2 regions of the Mesorhizobium sp. P2_B11 genome follow, and region 2 is predicted to be linked to the other one. Evidence: predicted binding sites of a transcription regulator. Region 2 holds the regulator's gene; the other holds the start of a gene.
The links. Region 2 encodes PhoB, which activates phosphate uptake and scavenging genes when phosphate is short. Its sites were predicted from a motif close to TGTCATNNANCTGTCAT; they were not measured.

Region 1: the regulator PhoB is predicted to act here: its motif matches at 3,171-3,187, upstream of AC1DYJ_RS06070 (alkaline phosphatase D family protein).

The regions. Positions count from the first base shown of each region.
Region 1 is NZ_JBFUDF010000002.1:341,537-356,700, forward strand. Features, by position in the region: gene ppa (inorganic diphosphatase) at 1-154, shown strand, start outside; gene AC1DYJ_RS06055 (hypothetical protein) at 393-986, opposite strand; gene AC1DYJ_RS06060 (TetR/AcrR family transcriptional regulator) at 1,031-1,648, opposite strand; gene AC1DYJ_RS06065 (MFS transporter) at 1,722-3,005, shown strand; gene AC1DYJ_RS06070 (alkaline phosphatase D family protein) at 3,259-4,833, shown strand; gene AC1DYJ_RS06075 (hypothetical protein) at 5,045-5,323, opposite strand; gene typA (translational GTPase TypA) at 5,521-7,350, shown strand; gene AC1DYJ_RS06085 (DUF1062 domain-containing protein) at 7,411-8,031, opposite strand; gene AC1DYJ_RS06090 (cobaltochelatase CobT-related protein) at 8,364-9,452, opposite strand; gene AC1DYJ_RS06095 (toll/interleukin-1 receptor domain-containing protein) at 9,428-9,937, opposite strand; gene AC1DYJ_RS06100 (LysE family translocator) at 10,184-10,795, shown strand; gene AC1DYJ_RS06105 (peroxidase-related enzyme) at 10,943-11,506, opposite strand; gene AC1DYJ_RS06110 (NAD-glutamate dehydrogenase) at 11,638-15,164, shown strand, end outside.
Region 2 is NZ_JBFUDF010000002.1:687,155-702,318, reverse strand. Features, by position in the region: gene xylF (D-xylose ABC transporter substrate-binding protein) at 1-227, opposite strand, end outside; gene AC1DYJ_RS07795 (ROK family protein) at 499-1,734, shown strand; gene phoB (phosphate regulon transcriptional regulator PhoB) at 1,759-2,448, opposite strand; gene phoU (phosphate signaling complex protein PhoU) at 2,465-3,169, opposite strand; gene pstB (phosphate ABC transporter ATP-binding protein PstB) at 3,211-4,035, opposite strand; gene pstA (phosphate ABC transporter permease PstA) at 4,053-5,369, opposite strand; gene pstC (phosphate ABC transporter permease subunit PstC) at 5,366-6,826, opposite strand; gene AC1DYJ_RS07765 (substrate-binding domain-containing protein) at 6,923-7,951, opposite strand; gene AC1DYJ_RS07760 (PAS domain-containing hybrid sensor histidine kinase/response regulator) at 8,446-12,999, opposite strand; gene AC1DYJ_RS07755 (hypothetical protein) at 13,189-13,545, shown strand; gene AC1DYJ_RS07750 (DUF2865 domain-containing protein) at 13,625-14,530, opposite strand; gene AC1DYJ_RS07745 (hypothetical protein) at 14,818-15,033, shown strand.

The DNA.
Region 1 (15,164 bases), 350 kb from region 2:
GCCCGACATCACCCGCCAGCAGGTGCAGCACTTCTTCGAGCACTACAAGGATCTCGAACCCGGCAAATGGGTCAAGATCGAAGGCTGGCACGATTCCAAATACGCCAAGAAGATGATCGTCGACGCCATCGCGCGGGCGAAGGCGTCGAAGTAGGCGACGCTGGGCCTCGCTTCCTTCGGGCGAAGCGGTGGTATCTTCAAAACACTGGCGCGAGGCACCCCCCTCTGGCCTGCCGGCCATCTCCCCCTCAAGGGGGGAGATCGGATGTCGCCACGGCTTTCGTCAATTTTCAGCGCCGAAAGAAAAAGTGCCGCCAGCGAAGCTGCCAATCTCCCCCCCTTGAGGGGGAGATGCCCGGCAGGGCAGAGGGGGGTGCCTCGCGCTGACGCGCCTAATTATCCACCCTACCAAAGGCCGGCACCTTGCCGATGACGGTGTGTCTGTCCTTACCGCAGGCAAACGTCCTGGCCTTTTCGTCGGCCAGCTTGCGCGCCTGGTCGTTGGCTTGCGGGTTGCCGGTGGCGAGCACCAGGCCGACGGTGCAGCCGTCGCGGGCATCCATCTGGGCGACCTTGGCGACGAGCAGCACTTCGGTCGGCTTGTTCTCATCCTCGGGATTGCTGATCGAGCGGCGGTGGATGGCGGCGAAGGGAACGACGACGTCGCCCTTAGTCTCGATGCGCCATTCGACCTTGGCGCCGGACGAGTTGAAGCCGGAAAAGCTCTCCCAAACCGAAGTCATGTCGCCGCCGGGCGGAAATCCGTAAAACAGCGATTCTCGGGCATCGTCATAGGCGATCAGCACGGGATAGCCGCGATAGCCGGAACAGGCGAGTTCGGCCCAGTCGCCGTCGCCTTCCTCGGACTGCGCATAGGTCACGCAATCCTTTTGCGAGTCGAGATCGGTGTAGACGCTGGATATGCCGTCGGCACGGGCGACGTGGCACAGGGCGGCGAGGGCAAGCGGGACCAGAAGCACACGCATGGCGGACAACTCCGTTTCGAGCCGCCGCAGCCTATCGCCTAGCGCTATTTCTTCAAGCTTGCTTCGATCAGCAGGTCGGCGTTGCGAGCGACCGATGCCGCTGGGCCGCCGAGACCGAAGAGCTGGCCGCTGATATAGGCGCCTTCGATCAGGAGCAGCATACCGTCGCCGAGCGTGTCGGGATCTTGCGCGCCCATTGCGGCCGCCATGGCGCGCAGGCGGCGGCGCAGTTCCTGCTTGTTGTCCTCGCTGACGACACGCGCCGGGTGGCCGTGTTCGGGGTATTCCACCGCCGCGTTGGTCATGCCGCAGCCACGATAGTCCGGCGTCTGCGTGCGCTTGCCGATGCGGGTAAAAAAGGCCTTGAGCTGCGCGCGCGGATCGCCGGGATGGGCGGCCACGGCTTCGTCGAAACGCTCCCAATACTCACGGTCATACTGCCTGAGATACGAAGCGGCCAACTCATCCTTTGACGGAAAGCTGCGGTACAGGCTGGGTTTGGTGACGCCGGCGCGCTTGACGATCTCGTCGACACCGATCGCCCTGATGCCGCGCCGGTAGAACAGGTCGTAGGCGACGTCGAGGATCTTCTTGGCAGCCTTCGGCGGCGCAGATGCATGATCGCCGCTGATGCTCAGTTCAATATTTTTGTCAGTAGGCATGGCATGACTCGATTGACGTGTTACCGATCGGTACGTATACATACCTCCACCCTGCAACGTACCGGTCAGTAACATGATAGCTCAATCCCGTCCCTTTGGCCAGCGCTACGCTTTCGTCGTGGTCGGCGTCATCTTCCTCTGCCTGCTGATCGCAGCCGGTCTGCGTTCGGCCCCCTCCGTGATGATGCTGCCGCTGGATAAGAGCTTCGGCTGGGGGCGCGATACCGTTTCGATTGCCGCCGCTATCGGCATTTTCCTCTACGGCCTGACCGGGCCGTTTGCCGCCGCGCTGATGGAGCGGATCGGCCTGCGCCGCACGCTGCTCGCCTCGCTGGTGATCATGTCGGGCTCGACCGCGCTCAGCCTGCTGATGACCGAGCCCTGGCATCTGTTCCTCACCTGGGGCGTGTTTTCCGGCATCGGCTCGGGCGCTGTCGCCACCGTGCTTGGCGCCACCATCGTCAATCGCTGGTTCAAGACCAATCGCGGTCTCGTCATGGGGCTGATGTCGGCCTCCAGCGCCACCGGCCTGCTGGTGTTTTTGCCGCTGCTCGCCTCGCTCGCCCAGTCTGGCGGCTGGCAGCCGGTCGCCATCGCTGTCTCTGTCGCCACCGCCTGTCTTCTGCCGCTGGTCTGGTTGCTGGTGCCGGAGCGCCCGGCTTCGATCGGCATGGTGCGCTATGGCGCCGAGGCCGATGACGTGCCGCCGGTATCGCCGGCATCGCAAGGCAACTTCCTCGCGCACACGCTGAACACGCTGCGCCGCGCCGCCGGCACTCGCGTCTTCTGGTATCTGTTCGCCACCTTCTTCATCTGCGGCTTCACCACCAACGGGCTGGTCGGCACGCACCTGATCTCGTTCTGCGGCGATATGGGCATCGGTGAGGTGCAGGCGGCCGGCCTTTTGTCGCTGATGGGCATATTCGACCTGATCGGCACGACCTTGTCGGGCTGGCTTACCGACCGTTTCGACCCGCGCAAGCTGCTCGGCGTCTACTACGGCATTCGCGGCCTGGCGCTGATCTATCTGCCCTATTCCGGCTTCTCGGCGACCAGCCTGATCATCTTCGCCGTGCTCTACGGTCTCGACTGGATCGCCACCGTGCCGCCGACACTGCGGCTGGCCAACGAAGCCTTCGGCGACCGCAGCGGTCCGATCGTCTTCGGCTGGATCGTCGCCGGACACCAGGTCGGCGCCGCCGCTGCCGCTGCCTTCGGCGGCACCATGCGGGAATTGCAGGGCAATTACGAACTGGCCTTCCTGATCGCCGGCATGACGGCGATTGTGGCGGCGTGTCTGTCGCTGCTGATCAATACCAGCAAGCCGGCTTTCGATCCGGAACCGCAGGCGGCTTGAGGCGTATCGATATTCAGGTGAGGCCGGCCTGCAAATGGCTGATCCCTGCGCTTCCGGTGCTCACGTACGAAAAGTACGCTCCGCTCCGGTTCTCGTGATCAACCATTTTCGGCGCGGCCTGACCTGAATCTCTAAACGCCTTCGAGGGCGTTGCTGTCTGTTGGTTGTTATCAAAACTTCATCTTTCCGAGATGCGGATGAAACATTGAGGCTGGACGCTGGTGGCGGACGTTCAAGCCATCAGGAGACAGCCATGAACAAGATCTCGTTGACCCGCCGCGCCTTCGTCACATCGGCGAGTGCGGCCGGTCTGCTCGGCGCATCGGGCCTCGCTTTGCCCTATTATTCGCGCGCCAGCCAGCGCCCGGCCTTCACCCATGGCGTCCAGTCCGGCGATGTCGATGCCTCGAGCGGCATGGTGTGGACGCGCACCGATCGTCCCTCGCGCGTCATGTTCGAGGTGTCGTCGACGGAGAATTTCGCCAACGCCACCCGGCTGGCGCCGCTCGATACCTCGCCGGCCAGCGACTTTACGGTCAAGCGGCTGCTCACCGACCTCGCTTCCGACCAGGACATCTTCTACCGCATGACGGCGGCCGATCTCGCCGACATCAATGTCGTTTCCGAGCCGATCGTCGGCCGCTTCCGTACCGCACCCGCCTCGAAGCGCGACATCAAGTTCGCCTGGTCGGGCGACACCGCCGGCCAGGGCTGGGGCATCGACGAGACCGGCATGAAGACCTACGCCACCATTGCCAAGCACACGCCTGACTTCTTCCTGCATTCCGGTGACACGATCTATGCCGATGGCGCCATGAAGGATGAGGTCGACCTGCCCGGCGGCGGCAAATGGAAGAACGTCGTCCTCATCGACGGCAAGCGTAAGGTCGCCGAGACGCTGGACGAGTACCGCGACCAGTGGAAGTACAACATGATGGACAAGAACGTCCTCGCTCTGAGCGCCATCTGCCCGACCTTCTACCAGTGGGACGATCACGAGGTGCTGAACAACTGGTCGGATTCGAAGAATCTGAGCGCCGACAGCCGTTACACCGAAAAGTCCATCCATGTGCTGGCAGCGCGTGCGGCGCGCGCCTTCCATGAGATGACGACGATCCGCTACGAACCGTCGGAACCCGGCCGCGTCTACCGCAAGATATCCCACGGGCCGCTGCTCGACGCGTTCTTCCTCGACATGCGCTCCTATCGCGGCCCGAATGGCCCGGACATGCAGGACACGATGACGCCGGAATCGCGCATGCTCGGCGAACAGCAGACGAAATGGCTGAAGCGCGAGCTGGCCAATTCCAAGGCGACCTGGAAGATCATCGCCGCCGACATGCCGCTCGGCCTCGTCGTCTGGGATGACGGCGCCAAGAAGGTCGGCGCGGAAGCGGTCAGCAATGGCGACAATGGTCTGCCGAAGGGCCGCGAACTCGAGATCGCCGACCTGCTGCGCTACATCAAGAACGCCGGCATCACCAACACGGTGTGGCTGACAGCCGACGTGCACTACACGGCCGCGCACTACTACAACCCCGACAAGGCGCAGTTCCAGGACTTCAACCCGTTCTGGGAATTCGTCTCCGGCCCGATCCACGCCGGCACCTTCGGCCCCAATGATTTCGACATGACCTTCGGGCCGGAATTGAAATTCATCAAGGCGCCGACCGCCGAACAGGGCCAAAACCTGCCGCCCTCAGCCGGCCTGCAGTTCTTCGGGCTGGTGGATATTTCAGGCGCGACCGAGCAGCTGACGGTGCGGCTGATGGATCGCGACGACAACGAGCTTTACAAGGTGACGCTCGATCCGGTGCGCTCGGCGTAGGCAGATAGGTTGGTGCGAGGCACCCCCCTCTGTCCTGCCGGACATCTCCCCCGCAAGGGGGGAGATTGGCAGTTTTGGCGCTAGCGCCGTTTCTTCCTCGTTGGAGATTGGCGAAAGCCAACGCGGCATCTGATCTCCCCCCTTGCGGGGGAGATGCCCGGCAGGGCAGAGGGGGGTGTGAAGGATCGCTACGCCTGTGGCAGAGCGACGGTCAATCCGGATAGCAAGCCGTTGGAATCTTTGGCCAAACCGCGCTGTCGCAGCCGGCTACCTGCTGCCTCTGCTTGAAGGAGGCGCTGACCGGGCCGGTGACCACGGGGTCGACGCCGTCAGGGGCGTCGGCAAACATCTGCTCGGCCGTCTGGTCGGACGACGAAGCGGGATTGGCTTCCTTCAGCGTCGCGGCCGATTGGGCGGCATTGGCCGCCAGCAGGGCAGCGAATGCGACCGAAGCGATGAGTGGCCAAAATCGGTTGAGTTTGTCGGTCATGAATTTCGAACTGCCCGGGCCCCTAAAGGTTCCCGCCTTGGTTAACAAAACCATCTCACACCGAGATGCTTAAGATTTGATGAGTATTTGGTGATGCGCCTCCTCTTTCGCAATTGCGAAAAACCCTGTATGAGCCGCGCAACCGAAAGAGGCGGCGCCTTTTGGCCTGCTGCCTGCAACGCTCCCGAGACCACAACATGAAAATTCGTAATATCGCGATCATCGCGCACGTCGACCATGGAAAAACCACCCTCGTCGACCAGTTGCTCCGGCAATCCGGCTCCTTCCGTGACAATCAGCGCGTCGCCGAGCGCGCCATGGATTCCAACGACCTCGAAAAGGAACGCGGCATCACCATCCTGGCCAAGGCGACCTCGGTCGACTGGAAGGATACCCGCATCAACATCGTTGACACACCCGGCCACGCCGATTTCGGCGGTGAGGTCGAGCGCATCCTGTCGATGGTGGATTCGGCCATCGTGCTGGTCGACGCCGCCGAGGGCCCGATGCCGCAGACCAAGTTCGTCGTCGGCAAGGCGCTCAAGGTCGGCCTGAAGCCGATCGTCGTCATCAACAAGATCGACCGTCCGGACGCCCGGCATGTCGAGGTGGTCAACGAGGTGTTCGACCTGTTTGCCGCACTCGACGCCACTGACGAACAGCTCGACTTCCCGATCCTCTACGGTTCGGGTCGCGATGGCTGGGTTTCGGAGAACCCCGAAGGCCCCAAGGATCAGCAGCTTGCGCCGCTGTTCGACCTCGTCATCAAGCATGTGCCGGAGCCGACCGTTCATCCCGGCCCGTTCCGCATGATCGGCACCATCCTGGAAGCCAACCCCTTCCTCGGCCGCATCATCACCGGTCGCATCGAGAGCGGCACGCTGAAGTCCAACATGGCCGTCAAGGTGCTGCACCATGACGGCACCCAGATCGAAACCGGACGTATTTCCAAAATCCTCGCCTTCCGCGGCCTCGAGCGCCAGCCGATCGACGAAGCGCAGGCGGGCGACATCGTCGCCATTGCCGGCCTGTCGAAAGGCACCGTCGCCGATACGTTCTGCGATCTGTCAGTGACCGAGCCGCTGCATGCGCAGCCGATCGATCCGCCGACCGTCACCATGTCCTTCCTGGTCAACGATTCGCCGCTCGCCGGTACCGAAGGCGACAAGGTCACCAGCCGCGTCATCCGCGATCGCCTGCTGCGCGAAGCCGAAGGCAATGTCGCGCTGAAGATCGAGGAATCGCCGGATAAGGATTCGTTCTTCGTCTCCGGCCGCGGCGAATTGCAGCTGGCCGTGCTGATCGAGACGATGCGCCGCGAAGGCTTCGAAATCGCCGTGTCGCGTCCGCGCGTCGTCATGCAGAAGGGCGAGGACGGCGAATTGCTGGAACCGGTCGAGGAAGTCGTCATCGACGTCGACGAGGAGCATGCCGGCGTCGTCGTGCAGAAAATGTCGGAACGCAAGGCCGAGATGGTTGAACTCCGCCCCTCCGGCGGCAACCGCCAGCGCATCGTCTTCCACGCACCGACGCGCGGCCTGATCGGCTACCAGTCGGAACTGTTGACCGACACGCGCGGCACCGCCGTGATGAACCGCCTGTTCCACGCCTACGAGGCCTACAAGGGCGAATTGCCCGGCCGCACCAATGGCGTGCTGATCTCCAACGAGCAGGGCGAGTCCGTCGCCTACGCCATGTGGAACCTGGAAGACCGCGGCCCGATGGTCATCGACCCGGGCGTCAAGGTCTATCAGGGCATGATCATCGGCATCCATAGCCGTGACAACGACCTCGAAGTGAACGTGCTGAAGGGCAAGAAGCTGACCAACATCCGCGCCGCCGGCAAGGATGAGGCGGTGAAGCTGACGCCGCCGATCCGCATGACGCTGGAGCGCGCGCTGGCCTGGATCCAGGACGACGAACTGGTCGAGGTGACGCCGAAGACCATCCGCCTGCGCAAGCTCTATCTCGACCCGAACGAGCGCAAGCGCTTCGAGAAGTCGGCGAAAGTGGTCGGCGCGGCGTAATCATCTGATTTTGCAGATTTGGAACGGGGCGAAGCACCAACATGCTTCGCCCCTTTTCGTTTATCCGCTGGCCGTAGAGATGATGGCTTCCCGGTCAGCTTCGCCGGCGAGATCAATTCGCACGGTGGTGCCGTGGCGGGCCGGCTTGCGCAGAGCCTTGGCGCCGTCGGGGGTGACGACCAGCAATCGCTTCTCCTCCAGCGCCTGAAGCCTCGACCGCGAGATGCCGAGTTCACCGGCGAGCAGCCAGTCGAGCCGCAGCGATGTCGGCATTTCGAGCGCGAGCCTGAGTTCGAGCGCGGTTGCGCTTCCCTCGTAGATCATCTGCTTGTGAACGGCGACATCGGAAAATTCCTCTACGCGTCCGACCCGGCTTCGCAACGTCACGACATCGAAGGCGTGGCGGCGGGCGAGGGCCGGATCGTTGCTTTCAAGGGCTGCAAGCAGCGCCGGTTCGATGTCACGGCGGTTGCAGCGTTCGAAAATGCCGAAATTCCAGGAATTGTCGCAGTCGACGCAACGATAGATCAGCCAGACGTCGATGCGCTTGCCATTGGCGTTGACGCGGAATTTGTCGCTGCAGCGATAGGCTTTCACCGTGCCGCAACGGTTGCAGTTGATCAGAGGCCGAGGTGCGGTGCCGGGCGCGACCGTCCAGCGAATAGCGAGATGTTGAGACAAGCCGAGAAACCTTCCAATGCGGAAGTTCTTCAGGCCGGCAATGTCGAGATGCCCATGCGGGCACGGCGTGGCGAGAGCTAGCTATTTCAGGAAGTCAGGTGTCACGGGCGGGGCCACGCGACAGCGGTTCAGCAGTGCCAAACCGGTCTCGAACCGCCGCCTGAGGAACACATGAAAATAAAGCAGACACCGCTAATGCGGCGCCCTGCCAGTGTGATCAGGGGAGTTGGCGAGACCGGCGGTTACTGAGGCAAAATCAAGCTCGAAAATTGTTTCGCGGCAGGTTTTCTAGCGATGAGATGTCGAACCGACAAGCCACTTCGTTCGCATCACTACCGTAGCGGATCGACTTTTGTCGTCCTCATTGCCCTCTTGGCTAATCCTTTGCCCTTTGGAGGTTTTGGCGTTGGTGGATCAAATCTTGCTGCCAATGTATCGTCCTGAGTGATCGCTCGCACAACCGAGCCTAGCAACTGTGTTCCAAAGCCTTCCTCTTCTAGGGTAAAGCTGGCTCTGTCATAGTATCTCGAAACATCATGCCCTATACCTGCACCAAATAATTCGATGTCTCCCTGATCTCTAATCCATTTAGTGGTCGTCATGAGATGGTCATCGAGTATTCTAGGGTCATTCTCAGAAAGTGTTGAGTCATCTACTGGAGCTCCGTCGCTTATGACAAGAACAATTCTTCTGTTAGCGGTCTGTTCTAATATACGAGAGCGGGCTAAAAGTAGCGCTTCTCCGTCAATATTTTCTTTTAAAAGCCCTTCGCGTAACATGATTGCAAAGTTTGGTAAACTCTCTTGGAATGAATTCCTGTACTCTTTGTACAGAAGATATCTGACGTCATTCAATCTACCTGGTGACCGCGGCTTGCCGTCCTTGAGCCAAAGCTCGCGTGATTGTCCTCCCTTCCATGCTCGGGTGGTGAAGCCTAGAATCTCGTGCGGGATTTCCACCTTTTGGAGCACATTGCTGACTATCGAAATCCAGGTAGCGACAGTGCTTATTTTGTTCCCGCGCATGCTCCCGGAGTTGTCGATCAAAATTGTGATTGCGATCTTGGTCCGGTCGGGCATTGATCCGAGCAGATGCTCTGCGGCTTTTATCGCTGAATCATGAGCTTTAAGCTGAATTCTTGATCTTACTAGGAGTAAAGATTGGAGTTTAAGAGTGTCTGACGGCTCAGAGATCGTAGTAGGGGTAATTAGTTCATCAAATATAGTGGTATAAGCGAAGTAAGTCATGGATCTTATGTCCGTCAACTGTGAATTTTCATCCTTTTGCTCTCTTGCTGCCTCCACTACTGGGGAGTATTTGGTCATTTGTATTTCAGACGGTGGACTTGGAGGCGACGGAAGGATTCTTTCTGCCGTAGGTTTCGCTGTTGCAACTCTCAGAACTTCACGCAGTTCATCCATCGCCGTTCCAATGGTTGAAGCCATTCCGGCGATAGGGTGCTAAGTGGATCAAATCGGTACTGACGCCAATCGGCCCAGTTGCGTGTCTTCAATACGTCGGCAATTGGGTCCGTCCCCACAAGGAAGCCGGCTTCCAGCTGCTTCGTTTGTACATAGTAGATGGGCAAGATAAGCCGATCCTCACCTAGTGCGTTTTCACGGATAAGGAAGGTCTCAAACTCTTTTCGGCACATCTCGCTTCTAAAGTAGGTCGGTGTGACGATCGGGATCAGAAAGGTGATGTCCAGAATCGTGGTCTCGATTCGTTCCTTCCAGACCTGACCCCATTTAATATCATTGCGATCCTGAAAGATCGGAAAGTCTTCGCCAGTCTGTATCTTGACCTCACCCTCGAGGCGTTGGCGTAGCTCGGTTATTCGACCAGAATCGTGGTCATCGTCTGATCGCACGTAGCTGAGAAACGCAATCGGTTGCTTCGTCGCCATCTGCCCTGCCCAGCAAAATTCTTCGTTGCGACTATAGCTATGTCTGTACGGTCGCAATAGACACTCTGCTCCGCGAGTTAGATCTAAACGGGTTGGAGCATCCTCCTATTTTGGAGGGAATGCTGGTCGAGTTCCAGCCCAGTTCGCCGCCCAAAGGAGAGTTCCGCCCCGCCGGTGCTACCGTCGCGGGAGCAACTGCGCTAACGTCAAAGTTGAACAGACCTTCTCAGCTAGAGACCCTCGGCCATGCACCTCACCTCGCTGCTCATCTTCGCCGCCGCTTTGTTCGTCGCCGCAGGCTCGCCTGGTCCGTCGATCGCAGCACTCGTCGCGCGCGTCATCTCCAAGGGTTTCCGCGATGTGTTTCCGTTCCTGCTCGCCATGTGGATTGGCGAGGGCATCTGGCTGTCGCTGGCGGTGTTCGGACTGGCCGTCGTTGCGCAGACTTTTCACTTCGCCTTCGTGGTCGTGAAATGGGTTGGCGTCGCCTATCTGGCTTACCTTGCTTTCAAGATGTGGACGGCGCCGGTCGACGCCAGGGAAGGCGAGATGCCACGCGAGGATTCGCCGGCAAAACTGTTCTTTGCCGGCATGGCGGTGACGCTCGGCAATCCGAAAATCATGATGTTCTATCTGGCGCTGCTGCCAACCATCATCGACCTCGCTTCGGTCAGCATTGTCGGCTGGGTCGAGCTGACGGCGACGATGGCGGTGGTTCTCATCGCCATCGATCTCGCCTGGGTGCTCGCGGCCTCGCAGGCGCGCAAGCTCTTGAAAAGCAAGCGCGCCATGAAGATCGCCAACCGCCTCAGCGCCACGACGATGGCCGGCGCCGCAGCGGCCATCGCGGCGCGATAACCTTCCCCTCGCCCCGTTTACGGGGAGAGGGTGGCCCGAAGGGTCGGGTGAGGGGCAGCGCAGCGCTCGACCCAACTGACAAAGGGTGATGCCGCCCCTCATCTGCCTGCCGGCACCTTCTCCCCGTAAACGTGGAGAAGGAAGCCTTCACCGCGCCATGGCGTGGTATTCGTCGTTCGGCCGCATGTCGATCGCCGCCGCTACGCGGTTGGACATGTTGAAGAAGGCGGCGGTCGAGGCGATGTCCCAGATGTCGCGGTTGGTGAAGCCGGCGTCACGCAATGCTGCCCGGTCGGCCTCGACGATCTTTGCCGGCTGTTCGGTCAGCTTCACCGCGAATTCGAGCATCGCCGTCTGCTTCGGGGACAGATTAGCGGCGCGGAAATTCATCACCATCATTTCGCCGAAGGCGGGGTCACCCGACAGCTGGCGCACCGCCGCGCCATGCGCGGTCAGGCAGTAGTAGCAATGGTTGATGGAGGAGACGACGACCGCGATCATCTCGCGCTCCAGCTTCGACAGGCCGGATTCACCCAGCATCAAATCATTGTAGGTGTCGGTGAAGGCGCGCAGCTTCTTCTCGTCGAAGGCATAGGCAAGAAGCACGTTGGGAACCAGGCCGAGCTTTTCCTCGCATTTGGCGAAATAGGCTTTTGTCGCCTCGCTCAGCTCCGCGATGCCGAGATCGAGTGCGCTGATTTTGCCGGACATGGGGTGCTCCTCCTCGTTCATTACCACCTGACCGCCGAATTCGGATAATTCTCGGCAAGCCGTCAAACCTTTGTCGCCAAACGGCGGTCATCTGCTACCATAGTCGTAAAAGCATATGACGGGAGGACATCATGGCGAGCGTGAAATCCGCAGCTAAGTCGAAGAAAAAAGCCACAGCGGCGGTGAAATCCGAGGACAGGCCGGGCAGGCTTGCCGACTATCTGCTGGCCCGCGCGCCGGCTGAAGACATTGCAACCTACGACGCCGCCGACCTCGAGCGTGCCGCCGATCTTGCGGGGCAAGCGGTCGCGGTCCACAAGAAGGGCCACAGCGTCGTTGCCGTCGATGCCGATTCCGGCGTCTCCCGCGAGGGTCGGCCGGTGACGGTCATCACCGTCGTCAACGACAACATGCCGTTCCTGTTCGATTCGATCCTCGGCGAGATCACCGAGACATCAGGCGAACCGACTTTGGTCACCCATCCGGTCATCGTCGTGCGCCATGGCAAGGCCGGCGTCGACGAGGTCCTCGGCGACGGCGGCATCCTCAAGGACGACGGCAATCACGACCGGCTGAGCGTTGTCCATGTCCACATCCCGCGCCTGACGGCGGAACAGGCGAACGCGCTGGCCGAACGCTTGCGCAAGATGCTGAACCAGGTGCGCGCCGCGGTCAGCGACTGGAAGCCGATGCTGGCCCGTCTCGACCAGGCGATCTCCGAGTTTCGCTATTCAGCGGTGCCTTTGGACAAGAAGAGCGTCGCCGAAGCGATCGCCTTCCTGGAATGGCTGCGCGACGACAATTTCACCTTCCTCGGCATGCGCGAGTTCAAATACACCGGCGGCGCGGAGAGCGGCAATCTGGAACGCGCCGACAAGCCCGGTCTCGGCATCCTCTCAGACCCGGATGTGCTGGTGCTGAGGCGCGGCACCGAGGCGGTGACGACGACGCCGGAAATCCGCGCCTTCCTGCACGGGCCGGAGCCGCTGATCGTCACCAAGGCCAACGCCAAGTCGCTGGTGCACCGGCGCATCTATCTCGACTATATCGGCGTCAAGACCTACACCGCCAAGGGCACGCTTGCCGGCGAACTGCGCATGGTCGGCCTGTTCACCTCGACCGCCTACACGCGCTCGGTGATGAAGATCCCGTATCTGCGGTCGAAGGCCGAAACCATCATCGCCAAGTCCGGTTTCGACCGCCACGACCATTCCGGCAAGGCGCTGATCAACGTGCTGGAAAGCTATCCGCGCGACGAACTGTTCCAGGTGCCGGTGCCGGTCCTGAAGAAGCACGCCGGCGCCATTCTCGGCCTGATCGAGCGGCCGCGGGTGCGGGCGCTGGTGCGCGTCGACCAGTTCGACCGCTTCGTCTCCATCCTCGTCTTCGTGCCGCGCGACCGCTATGACAGCGTCGTGCGCGAGAAGGTCGGCACCTATCTCAAGACTGTGTTCGAAGGCCGTTTGTCGGCTTACTATCCGGCCTTCCCCGAAGGCGGGCTGACGCGCGTCCACTTCATCATCGGCCGTTCCGGCGGCAAGACGCCGAAGGTCGATCAGGCGGCGATCGAGGCGGCCATCCGCGACATCGTGCGCACCTGGGATGACGCGCTGGCCGAGGCGGCGGAAGACGGCGGCAGCGATCCGTCGCTGAAGGCGATCGCCGCGCGGCTTCCCGAGAGCTATCGCGACTCCTTCAGCGCGGCCGTGGCGCTGGCCGACGCCGGGCGCATCGCCAAGATCAGCGCCAGCAATCCGATCGCCATCGACTATTACCGGCATGCCGAGCAGAAGCCGCACCAGGCGGCGCTGAAAATCTACCACCACGGCAGCCCGGTGGCGCTGTCGCGGCGTGTGCCGGTGCTGGAAAACATCGGCTTCCGCGTCATCAGCGAGCGCACGTTCGAAGTCGACGAGGAGGGCGGCGACACCGTCTTCGTCCACGACATGGAACTGGAGAACAGCTACGGCAAACCGATCGACCTCACTGACGGCGGCGCACTGTTCGAGGACGCCTTCCTGTCGGTGTGGCGCGGCGATGTCGACAATGACAGCTATAACGGCCTTGCCCAGACCGCCGGCCTGTGGTCGGGCGAAGTCACCATCCTGCGCGCCTATGGCCGCTACCTTCAGCAGGCCGGCATTCCGCAAAGCCAGGATTTCATTGCCGCCGCGCTCAACCGCTATCCCGACATCGCGCGCGGCCTGCATGCGCTGTTTGTCGCCCGCCTCGGCCCGACGGCCGCGACGGAAGGCGTCGTCGCCGCCAAGCACCTCAAGGCCAAGATCAAGGACGCCCTGGAAGAGGTGCCCAACATCGATGACGACACCATCATCCGCCGCTATCTCAATTTGATCCAGGCGTCGCTGCGCACCAACCATTTCGTTGCCGAAACGAAGGCGCGAGGCCAATCGCTGGCGATCAAGCTGGACTCGCAAGCCGTCGAAGGCCTGCCGGCGCCGCGGCCATGGCGCGAAATCTTCGTCTACGGTTCCGAAGTCGAGGGCGTGCACTTGCGCTTCGGCCCGGTGGCACGCGGCGGCCTGCGCTGGTCGGACCGCGCCCAGGACTACCGCACCGAAGTGCTCGGCCTGGTCAAGGCGCAGCAGGTCAAGAACGCCGTCATCGTGCCGGTCGGCGCCAAGGGCGGCTTCTTCCCCAAGCGCCTGCCCGCAGGCGGCAGCCGCGACGCCATCTTCGAGGCCGGCACGTCGGCCTACAAGAACTTCGTCTCCAGCCTGTTGTCGATCACCGACAATATCGGCCTGGACGGCGTCATCCCGCCTGCCGGCGTTGTCAGGCGCGACCCCGACGATCCCTATTTCGTCGTTGCCGCCGACAAGGGCACGGCGACCTTCTCCGATACCGCAAACGCTATCTCCGAGAAGCACGGCTTCTGGCTCGACGACGCCTTCGCCAGCGGCGGCTCGGCCGGCTACGACCACAAGAAGATGGGCATCACCGCCAAGGGCGCCTGGGAAGCGGTCAAGCGGCATTTTCGCGAGATGAACCGCGACATCCAGACCTCACCCTTCACCGTCGTCGGCGTCGGCGACATGTCGGGCGACGTGTTCGGCAACGGCATGCTGTTGTCGCCGCAGACCAGGCTGATCGCCGCCTTCGACCATCGCGACATCTTCATCGATCCCGATCCGGACAGGGTGGCCTCGATGGCCGAGCGCGTGCGCATGTTCGCGCTGCCGCGCTCGTCCTGGCAGGATTACGACAAGACCAAACTGTCGGAAGGCGGCGTCATCGTCTCGCGCAGCCAGAAGTCGATCACGCTGCCGCCGGCCGCGGCAGCGGCGATTGGGCTGACCAAGACCACGGCAACGCCAGCAGAGATCATGACCGCCATCCTCAAGGCGAATGTCGACCTGCTCTGGTTCGGCGGCATCGGTACGTATCTCAGGGCCTCCAGCGAAACCAACGCCGAAGTCGGCGACCGCGCCAATGACGCCATCCGCATCACCGCGCTCGATGTCCGGGCGAAAGTGATCGGCGAAGGCGCCAATCTCGGCGTCACCCAACGCGCCCGCATCGAGTTCGGGCTTGCCGGCGGCCGCTGCAACTCCGACGCCATCGACAATTCCGGCGGCGTCAACTGTTCCGACGTCGAGGTCAACATCAAGATCGCGCTGGCTTCCGCCATGCGCAA
Region 2 (15,164 bases):
TCGACGTCGGTCAGCTGCTTACCCGGATTGGACTGCGCGTCGGCGGAAATGTACTTGTCGCCGGCAGCTTCGATCGCGGCCTTCATCGCCGCTTCGTCGGTCTTCCAGCGCTCTTCCTGGAAGTTCGACCACGACACGCCGATGACCTTGTCCTTCGCCTGCGCGACCGACACCAGCGTCAGCGACATGGCGACACCCGCCAGCATGGCGGCTGCAAATCTGTTCATGATAATCCTCCCTGCGCCGCGCACGGCGCGACAAAACTGGCCCGAAGGCCGGCACACAGAGGCTCCATTTTTTCGAGCCTCGAAAAAATACTGGTCCAACGGCGGGGCGCTGTCAACATCGATTCTGATGGAATCTGATGGCCTCAACGAATTTTTTCGAGACTCGCAATAAACAATGACAGCACGGCCGGCTTCTGCCAATATTTGGCTGGTGCCGCCAAATGCCTCCACTATCATTGAGGCGCGAGGAGGACCGGGAGGAAGATAAAAGATGTCGGTTGGAATCCGCCACGACGATTTGCGCCGTCGCAACCGTGCGATGGTGATTTCGGCCGTGCGCCGGGCCGGCCAGCCGTCGCGGACCGAGATTGCGGCGACCACCGGTCTCAGCCACTCGACCATATCGGCTATCTCCTCGGATTTGATTGCGGAAGGCATCCTGGCCGAGAGCAAGCCCGGCGAGACCGGCGCGCTGAAGCGCGGCAGGCCGCAGGTCGGCCTTGGCCTCAACCCGGAGGCAGCGGCGGTGATGACCGTGGTGCTGTCGCTGAACTTCCTCTCCGTCACCGTCATCGACTATGCCGGCCAGGTGGTCGCCGAGGAACAGCGCCGGCTGGACACGCTGACCATGCCGCGCGACGAGCTGATCGGCGAATGTACGGCAATCGTACGCCGGCGGCTCGAGGATCCCGACCTCGATGTGCAGAGCGTCGCGCGCATTGCCATGGGCATCCAGGGCATCACCGATTCGCATGCGCGCGCCATGCTATGGTCGCCGATCACGCCGCTGACCGACATTGGCTTTGCCGACATATTGGAAGCGGAGTTCGGCATTCCGGCCACCATGGAGAACGACTGCAACATGATGGCGGTGGCGTTGCAATGGCGCCAACCCGAGCGCTACCGCGACGATTTCATCGCCATCCTGCTCTCGCACGGCATCGGCATGGGGCTGGTGCTCAAGGGCGAGCTGTTCACCGGCACCCATTCGTCCGGCGGCGAGTTCGGCCACATGATCCACCGTCCCGGCGGCGCGCTCTGCCGCTGCGGGCGGCGCGGCTGCGTCGAGGCCTATGCCGGCAATTACGCCATCTGGCGCAGCGCCAAGATGATGAGCGAGGATGCCGAACCGGTCGATGTCGGCGATGCCGATATGCGGGCGCTGGCCGCACGCGCCCGCGAGACGGATGGCCCGGAGCGCGAGGCCTATCGCAAGGCCGGCGAGGCGCTCGGCTTCGGCCTTGGCAGCCTGTTTGCCCTGATCGATCCCGCCCCTGTCGCCATGGTCGGCGTCAGCGCCGCCGCCTTCGATCTGATCGAGCCGGCATTGCGCGAGGCCATCGCCCAGACCGCCGGCGGCCAGCACTCGAAGTCGATCTCCTTCGACACCGAGCCCAACGAACTGCCGCTGATCCGCGAAGGCTGCGCCATGCGCGCGCTCGGCTTCGTCGACCAGGAGATTTTTGCGCCGGGGATTCAGGCGAAGACCGGCAAGCACGTCGCCTGAGAGGCCGGCGACGGCGCGGCGCGCCTAATCTTCCCGGATAGCGTAGCCGGCGCCGCGGATGGTGCGGATGACATCCGGCATGCGGCCATTGTTGACCGCCTTGCGCAGGCGCCCGACATGAACGTCGACCGTGCGCTCGTCGATATAGATCGTCTCGCCCCAGACATTGTCGAGCAGCTGGCTGCGCGAGAACACCCGGCCGGGGTGGCGCATCATGAATTCGAGCAGGCGGAATTCGGTCGGCCCGAGCCGGATCTCGCTCTTCTTGCGGTAGACGCGGTGCGATTCACGGTCGAGCACAATGTCGCCGACCTTGAGCACGCTGGACAGGACTTCCGGCTTGGCGCGGCGCAGCAGCGCCTTCACGCGCGCCATGAATTCCGGCGTCGAGAACGGCTTGACCAGATAATCGTCGGCGCCGGTGGACAGGCCGCGCACGCGGTCGCTCTCCTCGCCGCGCGCGGTCAGCATGATGATCGGCAGCCGTTCGGTTTCCGGCCGCATCCTGAGCCGCCGGCAGAGCTCGATGCCGGACACCGCCGGCACCATCCAGTCGAGCACCAGCAGGTCGGGGACGTTTTCCTGCAGCCGGATTTCGGCCTCGTCGCCGCGCGTCACCACTTCGACCTGGTAGCCTTCGGATTCGAGGTTGTAGCGGAGAAGCACGCCCAGCGGCTCCTCGTCCTCCACGACCATGATGCGTGGCGCAATCATCAGCAGTTCACCCTTGTCAGGCCGACGTGGCCATCGCCGTCTCGTCCTGCTTCGGGCGATTGGCGGGGAGTTGCTGGCCGGTTAGCACATAATACGCATTTTCAGCGATGTTGGTGACATGATCGCCGATGCGCTCCAGATTCTTGGCGCAGAACAGCAGATGCGTGCAGGCGGTGATGTTGCGCGGGTCTTCCATCATGTAGGTCAAGAGTTCACGAAACACCGACGTGTATTTGACGTCGATGCGCTCGTCGTCATTCCTGAGCTTCGCCAGCGCAGCCGCATCCGCGGCAGCATATTCCTCGACCACCCCTTGCACCTGGATCAGCACCAGCTGCGCCATTGCATCGATGGAATGCGAGAGGTCGCGCGGCGTGACGCTCAAACCGACGGTACCGACGCGCTTGGCGATGTTCTTGGCCAGGTCGCCGATGCGCTCAAGGTCGCCGGCCATGCGGATCGAGCCGACCACTGCACGCAGATCGTTGGCCATCGGCTGGCGCTTGGCGATCAGCGTGATGGCGCGGTCGTCGAGTTCACGCTGGCGCGCGTCCATGATGGCGTCGTCCGAAACCACACGCTGCGCCAGCGCATTGTCCGAATTGAGCAGCGCCTTGGTCGAGCCGCTGACCATCGAGCCGGCGAGATCGCCCATGTCGCGGATCAGCTTGCTGATCTGCCCCAGTTCTTCATCGAAGGAGGCGACGGTATGTTCACCCATGATCCTGGTCCTCGTGCCTGAAAATTCAACCGCTGGACGGCTCAGCCGAAGCGGCCGGTGATGTAGTCCTGGGTGCGCTTGTCGTCGGGATTGGTGAACATCTTGTCGGTGGCGCCCTCCTCGACCAGGTAGCCGAGATGGAACATCGCCGTGCGCTGCGACACGCGCGCCGCCTGCTGCATCGAGTGGGTGACGATGACGATGGTGTAGTTCTGGCGCAGTTCGTCGATCAGCTCCTCGACGCGGGCGGTCGCGATCGGGTCGAGCGCCGAGCAGGGCTCGTCCATCAGGATCACTTCCGGCGACACGGCAATGGCGCGCGCGATGCACAGGCGCTGCTGCTGGCCGCCAGACAGGCCTGTGCCGGGCTCCTGCAGGCGGTCCTTGACCTCGTTCCAGATCGCCGCCTTCTTCAGGCTGGATTCGACGATCTGGTCCATGTCGGACTTGCGCTTGGCCAGGCCATGGATGCGCGGGCCGTAGGCCACGTTCTCGTAGATCGACTTCGGGAACGGGTTGGGCTTCTGAAACACCATGCCGACGCGGGCCCTGAGCTCAACGACGTCGATGTTCTTGTCGTAGATGTCGTCCTCGTCGAGCGTGATCTTGCCGGTCACCCGCGCCGAATCGATGGTGTCGTTCATGCGGTTGAGGCAGCGCAGGAAGGTCGACTTGCCGCAGCCGGACGGGCCGATCAGCGCCGTCACCTGATTGAGGCGGACGTCGAGATTGACGTCGAACAGCGCCTGCTTCTCGCCATAGAACACGCCGACCTTGTCGCCGCGCATCTTGATGACTTCGTTCGACTTGGCGTTCATTTTGTCGCCCACTGCGTTTTCAAGGGACTGTTCGGTCATGATGTTCATACCAAATTGCCTTTTTTCTACCAGCGCCGCTCGAACCGGCGCCGAAGCACGATCGCGGTGATGTTCATGGCCATGAGGAAGACGAGCAGGATGATGATGGCGCCGGACATGCGCTCGACAAAAGCGCGTTCGGCCTCGTTTGCCCACATGTATATCTGCACCGGCAGTGCGGTTGCCGGATCGAAAGGCGTCTTCGGATAGTCGGCGACAAAGGCGACCATGCCGATCAGAAGCAGCGGTGCTGTCTCGCCCAGCGCACGCGCCAGGCCGATAATGGTTCCGGTCAGGATGCCGGGAGCGGCCAGCGGCAGTATGTGCTGGAACACCATCTGCATCTTGGAGGCGCCAAGGCCGAGTGCGGCCGAGCGGATCGACGGTGGCACCGCGGCAAGGGCGGCGCGCGTGGCGATGATGATGGTCGGCAGCGTCATCAGCGTCAGCACCAGGCCGCCGACGAAGGCGGCGGAGCGCGGCATGCCGAGGAAGTTGATGAACACGGCAAGCCCGAGCAGGCCAAAGACGATCGACGGCACCGCCGCCAGATTGTTGATGTTGACCTCGATCAGGTCGGTGAAGCGGTTCTTCTTGGCGAATTCCTCGAGATAGATGGAGGCGGCGACGCCGATCGGCAGCGCCAAAAGCAGCACGATCACCATCATATAGAACGAGCCGATGATGGCCACGCCCATGCCCGACGTCTCAGGCCGGCTGGAGGCGCCATAGGTGAACAGGCCGGTGTTGAAATGCTCGGCCATCACGCCGTCGGCCTTGAGCTTGGTCATCCAGTCGATCTGCTGGTTGGACACCTTGCGGCGCGCCTCATCGACGCTGAGGTCGATCTGGCCCTTGAAGGCGGAGTCGAGATTGGCCGCGGCCAGGATGTTGACGTCGCGCGTGGTGCCGATCACCGAGGGATCGGCGGCGACGATGTCGCGCAGCTGGACACGGGCGCCTTCCGACAGGAAACCCTTGAGCTTCATGACCATCGGCTTGTTGTTGGGGTCGATGCCGAGTTTGGCCATCAGCGCAGTGTCGGCAAGCTTGGGATAGTTCGCCTTGATCAGTACGCTCGGGTCGGTGGCGCGCTTGTTCGAGGGGTCGATGATTTTCTCGTCGAAAGTGATCGGCAAAGTCACCGTCGTCTGCCAGAAGGCGGTGTAGCCTTTCGAGACGATGGTGATCAGCATGATAGCCAGGAACGCCAGGCCGACCGAGATCGCAATCACACCATAGATGCGGAATCGGCGTTCGGCGGCGTAGCGCGCCTTCAGCCCGATGTCGCGGCGCGGACGCGCGACAGTGCCCGCCATCGTGTCCAGGGGAATGTCGGTCATTCGTACTGCTCCCGGTACTTGCGCACGATGTAGAGGGCGACGATGTTCATCACCAGCGTCAGCGCGAACAGCGTCAGACCGAGCGCGAAAGCGACGAGCGTCTGCGGCGAGTTGAACTCAAGGTCGCCGGTCAGCTGGTTGACGATCTTGACGGTGATGGTCGTCATCGCCTCGAATGGATTGGCGGTCAGGTTGGCGGCGACGCCGGCGGCCAGCACGACGATCATCGTCTCGCCGATGGCACGCGAGGCGGTGAGCAGAATGGCGCCGACAATGCCGGGAAGTGCTGCCGGCAGGATCACCCGCTTGATCGTCTCGGAGCGCGTAGCACCCAGGCCGAGCGAGCCGTCACGCATGGCGCGCGGCACCGCGGTGATGATGTCGTCGGACAGCGAGGACACGACCGGGATCAGCATGACGCCCATCACCAGGCCGGCGGTGAAGATGCTCTGGCCCTGGATGAAGGGGGAGCCGCCGGTGAGTGCCGCCGACAGGTCGCGCAGGAACGGCCCGAGCGTGACCACGGCGAAGATGCCGTAGACGATGGTCGGGATGCCGGCCAGCAGTTCCAGCGCCGGCTTGACCACCGAACGCACGCTGCGAGAGGCGTATTCGGACATGTAGACCGCCGACATCAACCCGACCGGCACTGCGACCAGCAGAGCGACGGCGGCGATGTAGAGCGTGCCGGCGAGCAGCGGGATCAGGCCGAACTGGCCCTGGCTGCCACCGGAACCGGCAGCGGCGAAACGCGGATCCCACACCGTGCCGAAGAAGAAGCTCATCGGCGACACGCTTTCGAAGAAGGTGATGGTCTGGAACAGCATCGACAGCACGATGCCGACCGTGGTCAGGATGGCGATGGTCGAGGCCGCAAGCAGCCCCCACAGCATCAGCCGCTCGACATTGTTGCGCGCTCTGGCGCGCGGCGCGATCTGCCGCAGCGCGTAGAAGGCGCCGGCGATCGACAGAGCGAAGGTGATGACGGCGCCGAACAGCCCAAGCCGGTCCTGAACGGCATTCGCCTCGACCGCGATCGGGATCATGTAGTCCTGGGTATCTGTCGCCAGCGCCACGCCCTTGGCGGCGAGCATCGGCTGCAACTCAGCGAACGTGGCGGGAAGCGGCGTACCGGAATCAAGCCGGCGCAGGCCCTTGGCGAGGCTCTTCACCAGGCTGGCGTCGAGCGCTTCGCTGGCAACCTTGGAGTCGACAGTGCGCTCGGGCAGGGCGGCGTGGATGTGCCGGTCAAGATAGAAGGACGAGCCGATGTCCCAGACGGCGAGCAGCAGGACAGCAGGCAGGACGGCGAGCAGAAAGGCCCACCAGCCGTGATAGTGGGCGCGCGAATGCGGCTTGACCTTGCCGGTTTCGTGCGCCGCGGCGCGCTGGCGGCCGATCACGAAGGCGACCACGCCGATGGCAATGACTATGGCGAGTACGAGCAAGGACGACATCACCCACCCCAGGGAAAATTCAGATCGCCGCCGCCGTTGCGGCAAGCGGCGAAATCAGGGCGCGGATTTGGTCCGCGCCCTGATCCGATAGACTGATTACATCGTCTTTCCGGCGGCGAAGGCGTCGCGCTGGCTCTGACGCTCTGCGTCGGGAGCCGACACCAGGCCGTACTGGGCGAGCGGGCTTTCCGGGCCGATCATCTGGTCGTCAAGGAAGAACTCGACATATTCCTTGAGGCCGGGAACGACGCCGAGATGCGCCTTCTTGACGTAGAAGAACAGCGGGCGCGAAACCGGATACTTGCCGGTTGCGATCGTCTCGGTCGAAGGCACGATGCCTTCCACGGTGGCGACCTTCAGCTTGTCGGCGTTGTTTTCGTAGAAAGCGAGGCCGAACACGCCGACGCCGGTCTTGTTGGAGTCGATGCGGGCGAGCGTCTCGGTGTAGTCGCCGTCGATGTCGACAGCCTTGCCGTCCTTGCGGATGGCGATGCAGGTCTTGCCGATTTCCTTGTCGTCGGCAATGCCGGTGGCCTTGATAGCAGCCTTGTCGCAGCCGGCGTCGAGAAGCTTGGTCTCGAACACTTCGCGGGTGCCGTGCTTTTCACCGGGGATGTAGGCGGCGATATCCCAGTCGGGCAGCTTCGGGTTGACCTGGCTCCACTTGGTGTTCGGATTGTCGACGAGCTTGCCGTCGACGACCAGCTTGGCGGCCAGCGCCTTGTAGATGTCGGCGGGAACCAGCGCCCAATCCGGGCCCTTGATGTCGGTGGCGAAAACGATGCCGTCATAGCCGATGCGGACTTCCTGGACTTCCTTCACGCCGGCGTCGGCGCAGGACTTCAGCTCGTCCTTCTTGATCGGACGCGAGGAGTTGGCGATGTCGATGGTGTCTTCGCCGACGCCCTTGCAGAATTCCTTGATGCCGGCGCCGCTGCCGCCGGACTCGACGACCGGGGTCTTGAAGTTGGTGAAGGTTTCGCCGAACTGCTCGGCGACGATCTTGGCGTAGGGTAGCACGGTCGACGAACCGGCGACCTGGATCTGGTCGCGTGCAGCGGCGACGCCCGACGATGCGGCGAACGCTACCGCCACGGCCGATGCCGTAACGAGGAATTTCTTCATGTGGCCTGCTCCTGTTCGGAAGATGGTCTCTCGGCGCCCTCTTCAGCCGGCGCCCGCTGAGGCCAATAGCCTTCGATTATTACAGTCGCATGACAGTTTCGTGTCAGCCCGGTAACGTCGGATGGACGCACAGAAAGCCGCAGCCGGCCGGCCTCTCCGGGAGAGCCGCAGTTTGCCGCTGGAATCATAAGCTTGCGGGATTTTGCGCCGGCATTTGTCCCGGCGGATCGCAGGCTGCGATGCCGAGAAAGAAAAACCGGACGGAAGCGCGTTGCCCGTGGCCAGAGCGTATCTTGGCCGAGCCATCGCCAAAAACAGGTCCGTTGGGGTAGATTTCGACGCTGTTTCTTGTCGGCGGTCGCTTGCTCCCGCCCGTAACTGAATGAGCGGTTTTGTTGCCGCCATTTTCCTGAATGGGCGCAAGCTTTGATATGGTGCGATCGCACCATACCGCTGGACGCCGCTGAGCTGCCGAATCCCGGTAATAATATGAGTTAGCCGGCGTCGCGTTGGGCTTCGCTCGCGATGCCGGCCCAACGCTCGACCTTTTCCAGCAGCGCCTTGGGACTGATCGGCTTGGGCAGATAGTCGTCCATGCCGGCTTCCAGGCAGCGCTCGCGGTCGCCCTTCAAGGCATGCGCGGTGACACCGACGATCGGGATATGCGTGCCGCTCTCTTCCTCCAGCCGGCGAATCGCGGCCGTGGCTTCGAGCCCGTTCATCTCCGGCATCGAGACATCCATCAGGATCATGCGCGGATTGAGCCGGCCAAACGCGTCGAGCGCCTTGCGGCCGTTGCCGACGATCTCGAAGCTGAAGCCGGTTTCACCGAGGATCTGGGTGAACACCATCTGGTTCACCTCATTGTCCTCGGCAACGAGGATGTCGAGCCCGCGTTCGTTGCCGCCTGCCCGGGCACGGGCGCGAACCGGCGGCGGATGCAGCTGCGCCCGCTCGGATGCCGCTCGCGCGGGCGGCGGCTGTACCATTGCCTGGCCGGAAGCGCCGCTTGCCGCCTCCGGCGCATCGCCTGTCGTGCTGTGGCGATGGCGCTGGATGGTCGCGACCAGCGTCTCCAGCAGCACCGAGGAGCGCGCCGGCTTGATCAGCTGCGCATCGATGCCGAGGTCGCGGTAGCTGGTGTTGGCGAGCGACTGGTCGACCGACGTCAGCATGATGATCGGCGTGTCGGTCAGCCCTGCGGTGTTGCGCACGATGCGCGCCATTTCGGCGCCGCTCATCCCCGGCATCTGGTAGTCGAGCACGACGCAGTCGACAGGCACGCCATAGGCAGCCGCGGCGACCAGCACCTTCAGCCCTTCGGCACCGCTTTCGGCGGCGCAGGAATCGAACGTCCATGACACCATCTGCTCGGTCAGGATCGAGCGGTTGACGGCGTTGTCGTCGACGATCAGCACCCGCGCGCCGGTGACGTCGACGGGCATGATGCGCTGCCCTGTCTGCTGGCCGGCCCTGGGCAGCGTGACGGTGAACCAGAAGGTCGAACCCTTGCCCTCGGCGCTCTCGACGCCGATCTCGCCGCCCATCAGCTCGACCAGCCGCGAGGTGATGGCAAGGCCGAGCCCGGTGCCTTCATGGCGCCTGGTCGACGAGGTATCGACCTGATTGAACTTTTCGAAGACGGCCTTCAGCTTGTCTTCCGGAATGCCGATGCCGGTGTCGGTGACCGAAATGGTGAGCCTGGTTCCGGCCACAACCCTTGTCCCCGTGACATCGACCAGCACATGGCCTTCGTCGGTGAATTTCACCGCATTGCCGAGCAGATTGGTGACGATCTGCCTGATGCGGCCGACATCGCCGATGAACAGGCTTTCCAGGCCCGGCTCGACGCGCACGATCAGTTCGAGGTCCTTCTCCTTGGCGCGGGTCGACACCAACGTCGCCACATCCTCGATCGCCTCGGGCAGGTTGAACGGCGCCGGGTCGAGCACGAGCTGGCCGGCATCGATCTTGGAGAAGTCCAATATGTCGTTGATGATCGTAAGCAGCGCGTTGCCCGACTTGACGATGATGTCGGTGAACGTCTTCTGCTTGGGGTCGAGGTCGGATTTGGCGAGCAGCTCGGCCATGCCCAGCACGCCGTTCATCGGCGTGCGGATCTCGTGGCTCATATTGGCCAGGAATTCCGACTTGGCGCGGTCGGCGAGCACGGCGCGCTGGCGCGCCTCGCGCAGCTCGGCCTCACGCATCTTCAATTCGGTGATGTCGGTGGTCGATCCGATGAGATAGAGCGAACCATCCGAGGCGATCATCGCGCCCTTGCGCGCGAACTGGTGACGCACATTGCCATCGGCAAGCGTCACCGTCTCCTCGATCTCCTGCGTCTCGCCGGTGCGCAGCACGGCCATATCACCGGCGACGAAGGCTTCGCCGTCCGCCCCGAAGATCTCGACGTCGGTCTTGCCGATCGCCTCTTCCTTGCTGAGGCCGGTCAGGTCGCACCAACCCTTGTTGACGTAGAATTGGCGCAGGTCCGAGCGCTTGGCGTAGATCGACACCGGCACATTGTCGATGAGATTGCGGAACACCTCGTTCTCGCGCATGCTCTCTTCCAGCGCCTGCTCGCGCGCCTTGACGTCGGTGATGTCGGTGCTGGAGCCGACCAGATGCACCGAGCCGTCGAGGGCCACCAGGCGGCTCTTGCGGGTCATCAATTGCCGCACGGTGCCGTCGCGATGGGTGACGGGCTCCTCGACCTCGCGACCGCGGCCAGTGACGACGACCTCGGTGTCGTCACGGGTGTAGGTTTCGGCGTCGTCGATGTTGAAAAGCTGGAGATCGGTCCGGCCGATAACCTCCTCCTTGGGGATGCCGGTCAGCGCGCACCAGGCCTTGTTGACGAATTCCATGCTCAGATCCTGCGCCTTGATGAAGGCGGCGACCGGAAGTTCGTCCATGACGTGGCGGAACAGGTCGATCTGACGCATGCTTTCCTGCAGCGCCTTTTCGCGGCTTTTGATCTCCGAAATGTCGACGCGCACGCCGATGAACGTACCGTCCTCGGTGCGCATATCGTAGACCTGGTACCAGCGGCCGTCCGGATTGAGGCGCTCGTAGGAGGTGTTCGGCAAGTGGTAGCGGGCGAGGATGGCTTTGAGCCAGACCTCGCGGTCGCCGTCATAGAGCCTGTCGATCTCCGGATCGCCGCTCGATCGGAAATAGCCGACCGAGTGTCCCAGTTCCAGCGCGTCGCGGAAGGTGCTGCCGGGCTGCCATGCCGGCACCAGTGCCGGCAGCGTATCCTGCAGCTTGCGGTTGGCGAAGACGAACTTGTCGTCGCGGTCGTAGATGATGACGGCCGCAGGCAGCGATTCCAGTACAGTGGCGAGGGTCTTGCGCGCGTCTTCGGCTTCCGTCTCGCGGCGCTTCATGTCGGAGATGTCGAACAGGAAACCGGCGACATAGTTGCGGCCACTCGGCATGCCGACGCGGTTCTTGCGCACGATGCGCGAGCGCCTGGCGCCCTCGACCTCGAAATTCTCCTCGATCTCATAGGGCGTGCCGGTCGCCAGCACGGCGCGTTCGCTGTCTTCGAACAGCGCGGCATCCTTGCCCGGCATGAAGTCACCGCCGGGCCTGCCCAGCATCGCTTGCGGCGTCTGTCCGAACAGCGCCGAGAACGCCTCGTTGACGAAGACGAAGCGCAGATTGTCGTCCTTGACGAAAATCGGGTCCTCGACGGCGTTGATCACCGCCTCGGCAAGGCGCGATTTTTCCAGCGCCTCGGCGAGTTCGGCCTGGCGGTCCTTCATGTCGGTGACGTCGACATAGGAGATCAGCCTTTTGCCGCCGGCGAGCGGCGCCAGCGATGCAATCAGCGTACGGCCGTCATTGCGCGGCAATTGCCTGGAGCCCACCACACCGGCCGTGATTTCTGCTTCGCGCTCGGCGATGTGGCCCTGCCATTCGGCGTCGTCCGCGCCGTAGGGGTCCATATCGCGGCTGGCCTGCATCAGCTCGCGGAAGTCGCAGCCGATCCCGGCGCGTCGGGGATCTATTTCCCAGAAATCATAGAAGGCGCGGTTGATCACCTCGGCGCGCATGTCCGCATCGAGCACAAGCACGCCGATCGGCATCTGGTCGACCATCGTGCGAAGATTGGCGAAGGTCTCGGTGATTTTGGCGTTGGCACTCTCGATCTCGGCGTCGCGACGCTTGAGCTCGGAGACATCGTAGTAGGTCAATAGCCGCTTGCCGCCGGACAATGCCGTCACCGAGAACATCATCGTCCTGCCATTGGCATGGAGAAATTCGCGCGGCGCAACCGAGCCGGCGCGGATCTCCTCGATGCGGGTGGCGAGGTAATGCTGCCACTGCTGCTCATCGAGATCGCCATAGATGCCGTTGCGGCGGTTGAGCTCCATCAAGAGACTGAACGGTGCGCCGACGGTGACGGCGCCGTCGGGAATCCTGGAGAGGTCGCGATAGGCCTTGTTGACGATGAGCGTGTCGAGCTTGGCGTCGAGCAGCACGACGCCCATATGCATGGCATCCATCGTCCGCTCGAGATCGGCAAGATGCTGCGTGCTTTCGTCTGCCGCCGGCTGACGGCTCTGGGTCTGCCGAAGGTCGTCCAATGCGCCGGCCAGAGCCGTGACGTTGCGGCCAATGCCGCGATAGCCGGTAAACTCGCCCTCGCCGTCGAACCGTGGGGAGCCGCTGATCGAAACCCAGCGGCAGCCAGGACGGCCGCCCTTCAATTCATAGACGAAATCGCGAAACGGCCGATGCGCCTGCAGATCCTCCAGATGCGCGGCAGCGTGTCGATTGCCATGCGCCATCTGCTTGAGGAAATCGAAGCGGAAGCGGCCAAGAATGCTGGCGGGATCGATGCCGGTAGCGGCCTGGTAATTCTCCGAGAGCCAGGAAAAGCGCAGTTCGGCGTCGGTCTCCCAGACCCAGTCGGCGTCGGCCTCGACCAGTTCGTGCAGCGCTTCGGGTAACGCCGCGACGGACGTATCCTCGCCGTTCACAGCCCCTTTTCGGGAACCGCGTCCACCGCGTGTTCCAACAGTCCCGTCAGCCATCCCGTTCCCACCCCGAAAGCCAAGGCCGAACCCCCTTAGCGGTTCGCCGGCGGAATGTGCCCGAGAAGCATTAATGATCCGCTAACCATAACGCATCCAGACTGCGCCCAGAGCCCACATTGCCCTGCGGTAATCCGCCGGTTGTCGGCGGAACCCCGGCCGGGCTATAAGTCGGCAGGGGTATTGCGGATGACTGGTTGGATCGTGCCTTGTTTCCTGGGGCTGACGCTGCTTGCGAGCAGCGGCTGCGCGCGCAGCTATGACGGCACGGTTGTGATCCCGAGGCCGCTCGATATCAGGCGGGTCTGGGATCGCGACCCGTCGCAGACCGAGGCCAGCAAGATGCAGGCACAGGCAGGCGTGTTTCCGACGCCGCCGCCGCAGGAGCCGTACCGGCCGGCGGTACGCCGCCACACGACAACGATCGCTTCGCCGAGACGGCACGTCAGATCCAGCCCGCCCGCGATGGCTTCCGAACCGGCCGACCCGCTCACCTGCAAGAATGTCAGCCAACCCGGCAAGCGCTACAAAATGGTCTGCGAATAGGCTCCCGATGCATGTCGCCTAAAGTGACCCGGTTTTGGGATCGCGACATGCATAAAACAGGGAATTTCGGCCCCGCGGGTCAGTCCGCCGGGAAGAATGCCGGCCCGACCATCCTGACCGGCCGCGAGAAAGCTTCGACCGATTGCTGCTGGGCAGCGCCGATAGCCTCCGGGGCATCGGCTTCGGTCCGGGGGATTTGCGCAACGGTGCCGAGATCCGGCTTGGCCGATGGCAAGGGAATGATGGCGTTGCTCATATTGGCTGGCGTCACCGTGCGCGCTCTCAGTTCGGCGACACGCCTGGAGTAACGCTTGACGTCACAGGCTTTGAAAGTCGCGTCGTCGCGGTATTTGAAGGCCGCCGGGAGGTCCTTGTAAGGTTTGCGCGTATCGAGCGCGACCATCTCTTCAGTTTCAAGGCTTGGATCACTGAGCGTGTACAGGTCGACGCCGGCATCGTCGCAGATGTAGCGGCACTGATCGACCATCTGCTTGACATCGTCGCCTTGCACGAACTGCGATTTCGGCGCCGGGAAGAAATAGCCGTCGGACAGGCGAACGCAAAACAACATCGAATTTCTGCCGATCATGGCACCCGCCGGACGCTGTTTCTGTTGCCCGGCAGCGGGCGCGCAGCCGAGCGCGACGAGCCTGGCCTGCAGCCCGGACGTATCCCTGCCCGACATCGCGGCGCCGGCGATCTGGCGTTGCACCTGCGCGCGGCTTCTGGCGAGATCGGCGCAAGCGTTGAAGAAGCCGCCCGAAGCACTTTGCGCCGTGCAGCGGCGCTGCCTCTCCAGACCCTGGATTGCCGCCAGCTGGCGGCGCAGCTGCGCAAGCTCGGGGCTGATCCCACTGCCACGGCCGGACGAGGTCATCTGGCCCCTGAGCGCCGCGCATGGATCGGCAAGGGAAGGCGAGCTTCCAAGCACGGTCGCCGTCAGCGACACCAGGGCGAAGATCACGGCCAGCCACAAACGCATCATCGGCGACCCCGATCCTTGTACCTGTGGAGCCGATAGCCGCTCCGGCCGATTGAGCTTCAATATATAAGGCAAGTCTAATTAAGAGAAGCCAGCAACGGCCAGGTATTTTACATCTCCTGTATTATGCCGGCTCCTGTAAATTCGCTATTACACTTTTGTTTCAAGATTGAGACGAAGCCAGGCATCGGCGATGGCCAAGCGGCGCCATGATCAATCCCGCATTATCGGCCCTTGCGGTTGAAACCTTTCTCCGGTGTCCCGCGTTATGTGGGCAAAGGAGACCGAAGATGTCTATTCACTTCACTGTCTCTGGCTTGACCCGGAACCTGTTCCACTCGCTGGGGCTCGACCATGAATGGGGGCTGAGACCGCTCGATCCTGAACAGAACCTGCTTTTGGAATGCTATCTGGCCGGGCAGATACCGGAATCTGCCTGGGCCGACTACGTCTTCGAGATGCCGGAGTTGCAACGGCACGTCAATTTGCGGCGCGCCCATCACTGATTGTCGGTGAAGGCCGCACTGGCAAAAAAGCAAAAAGGCCGGCATTGCGCCGACCTTTCCTACCTCGACATTTGCGCCAGTACATCCGTGGTCGCGAGCCGAAAGCTGGTTGCCTGCAATAGACAGGCTTT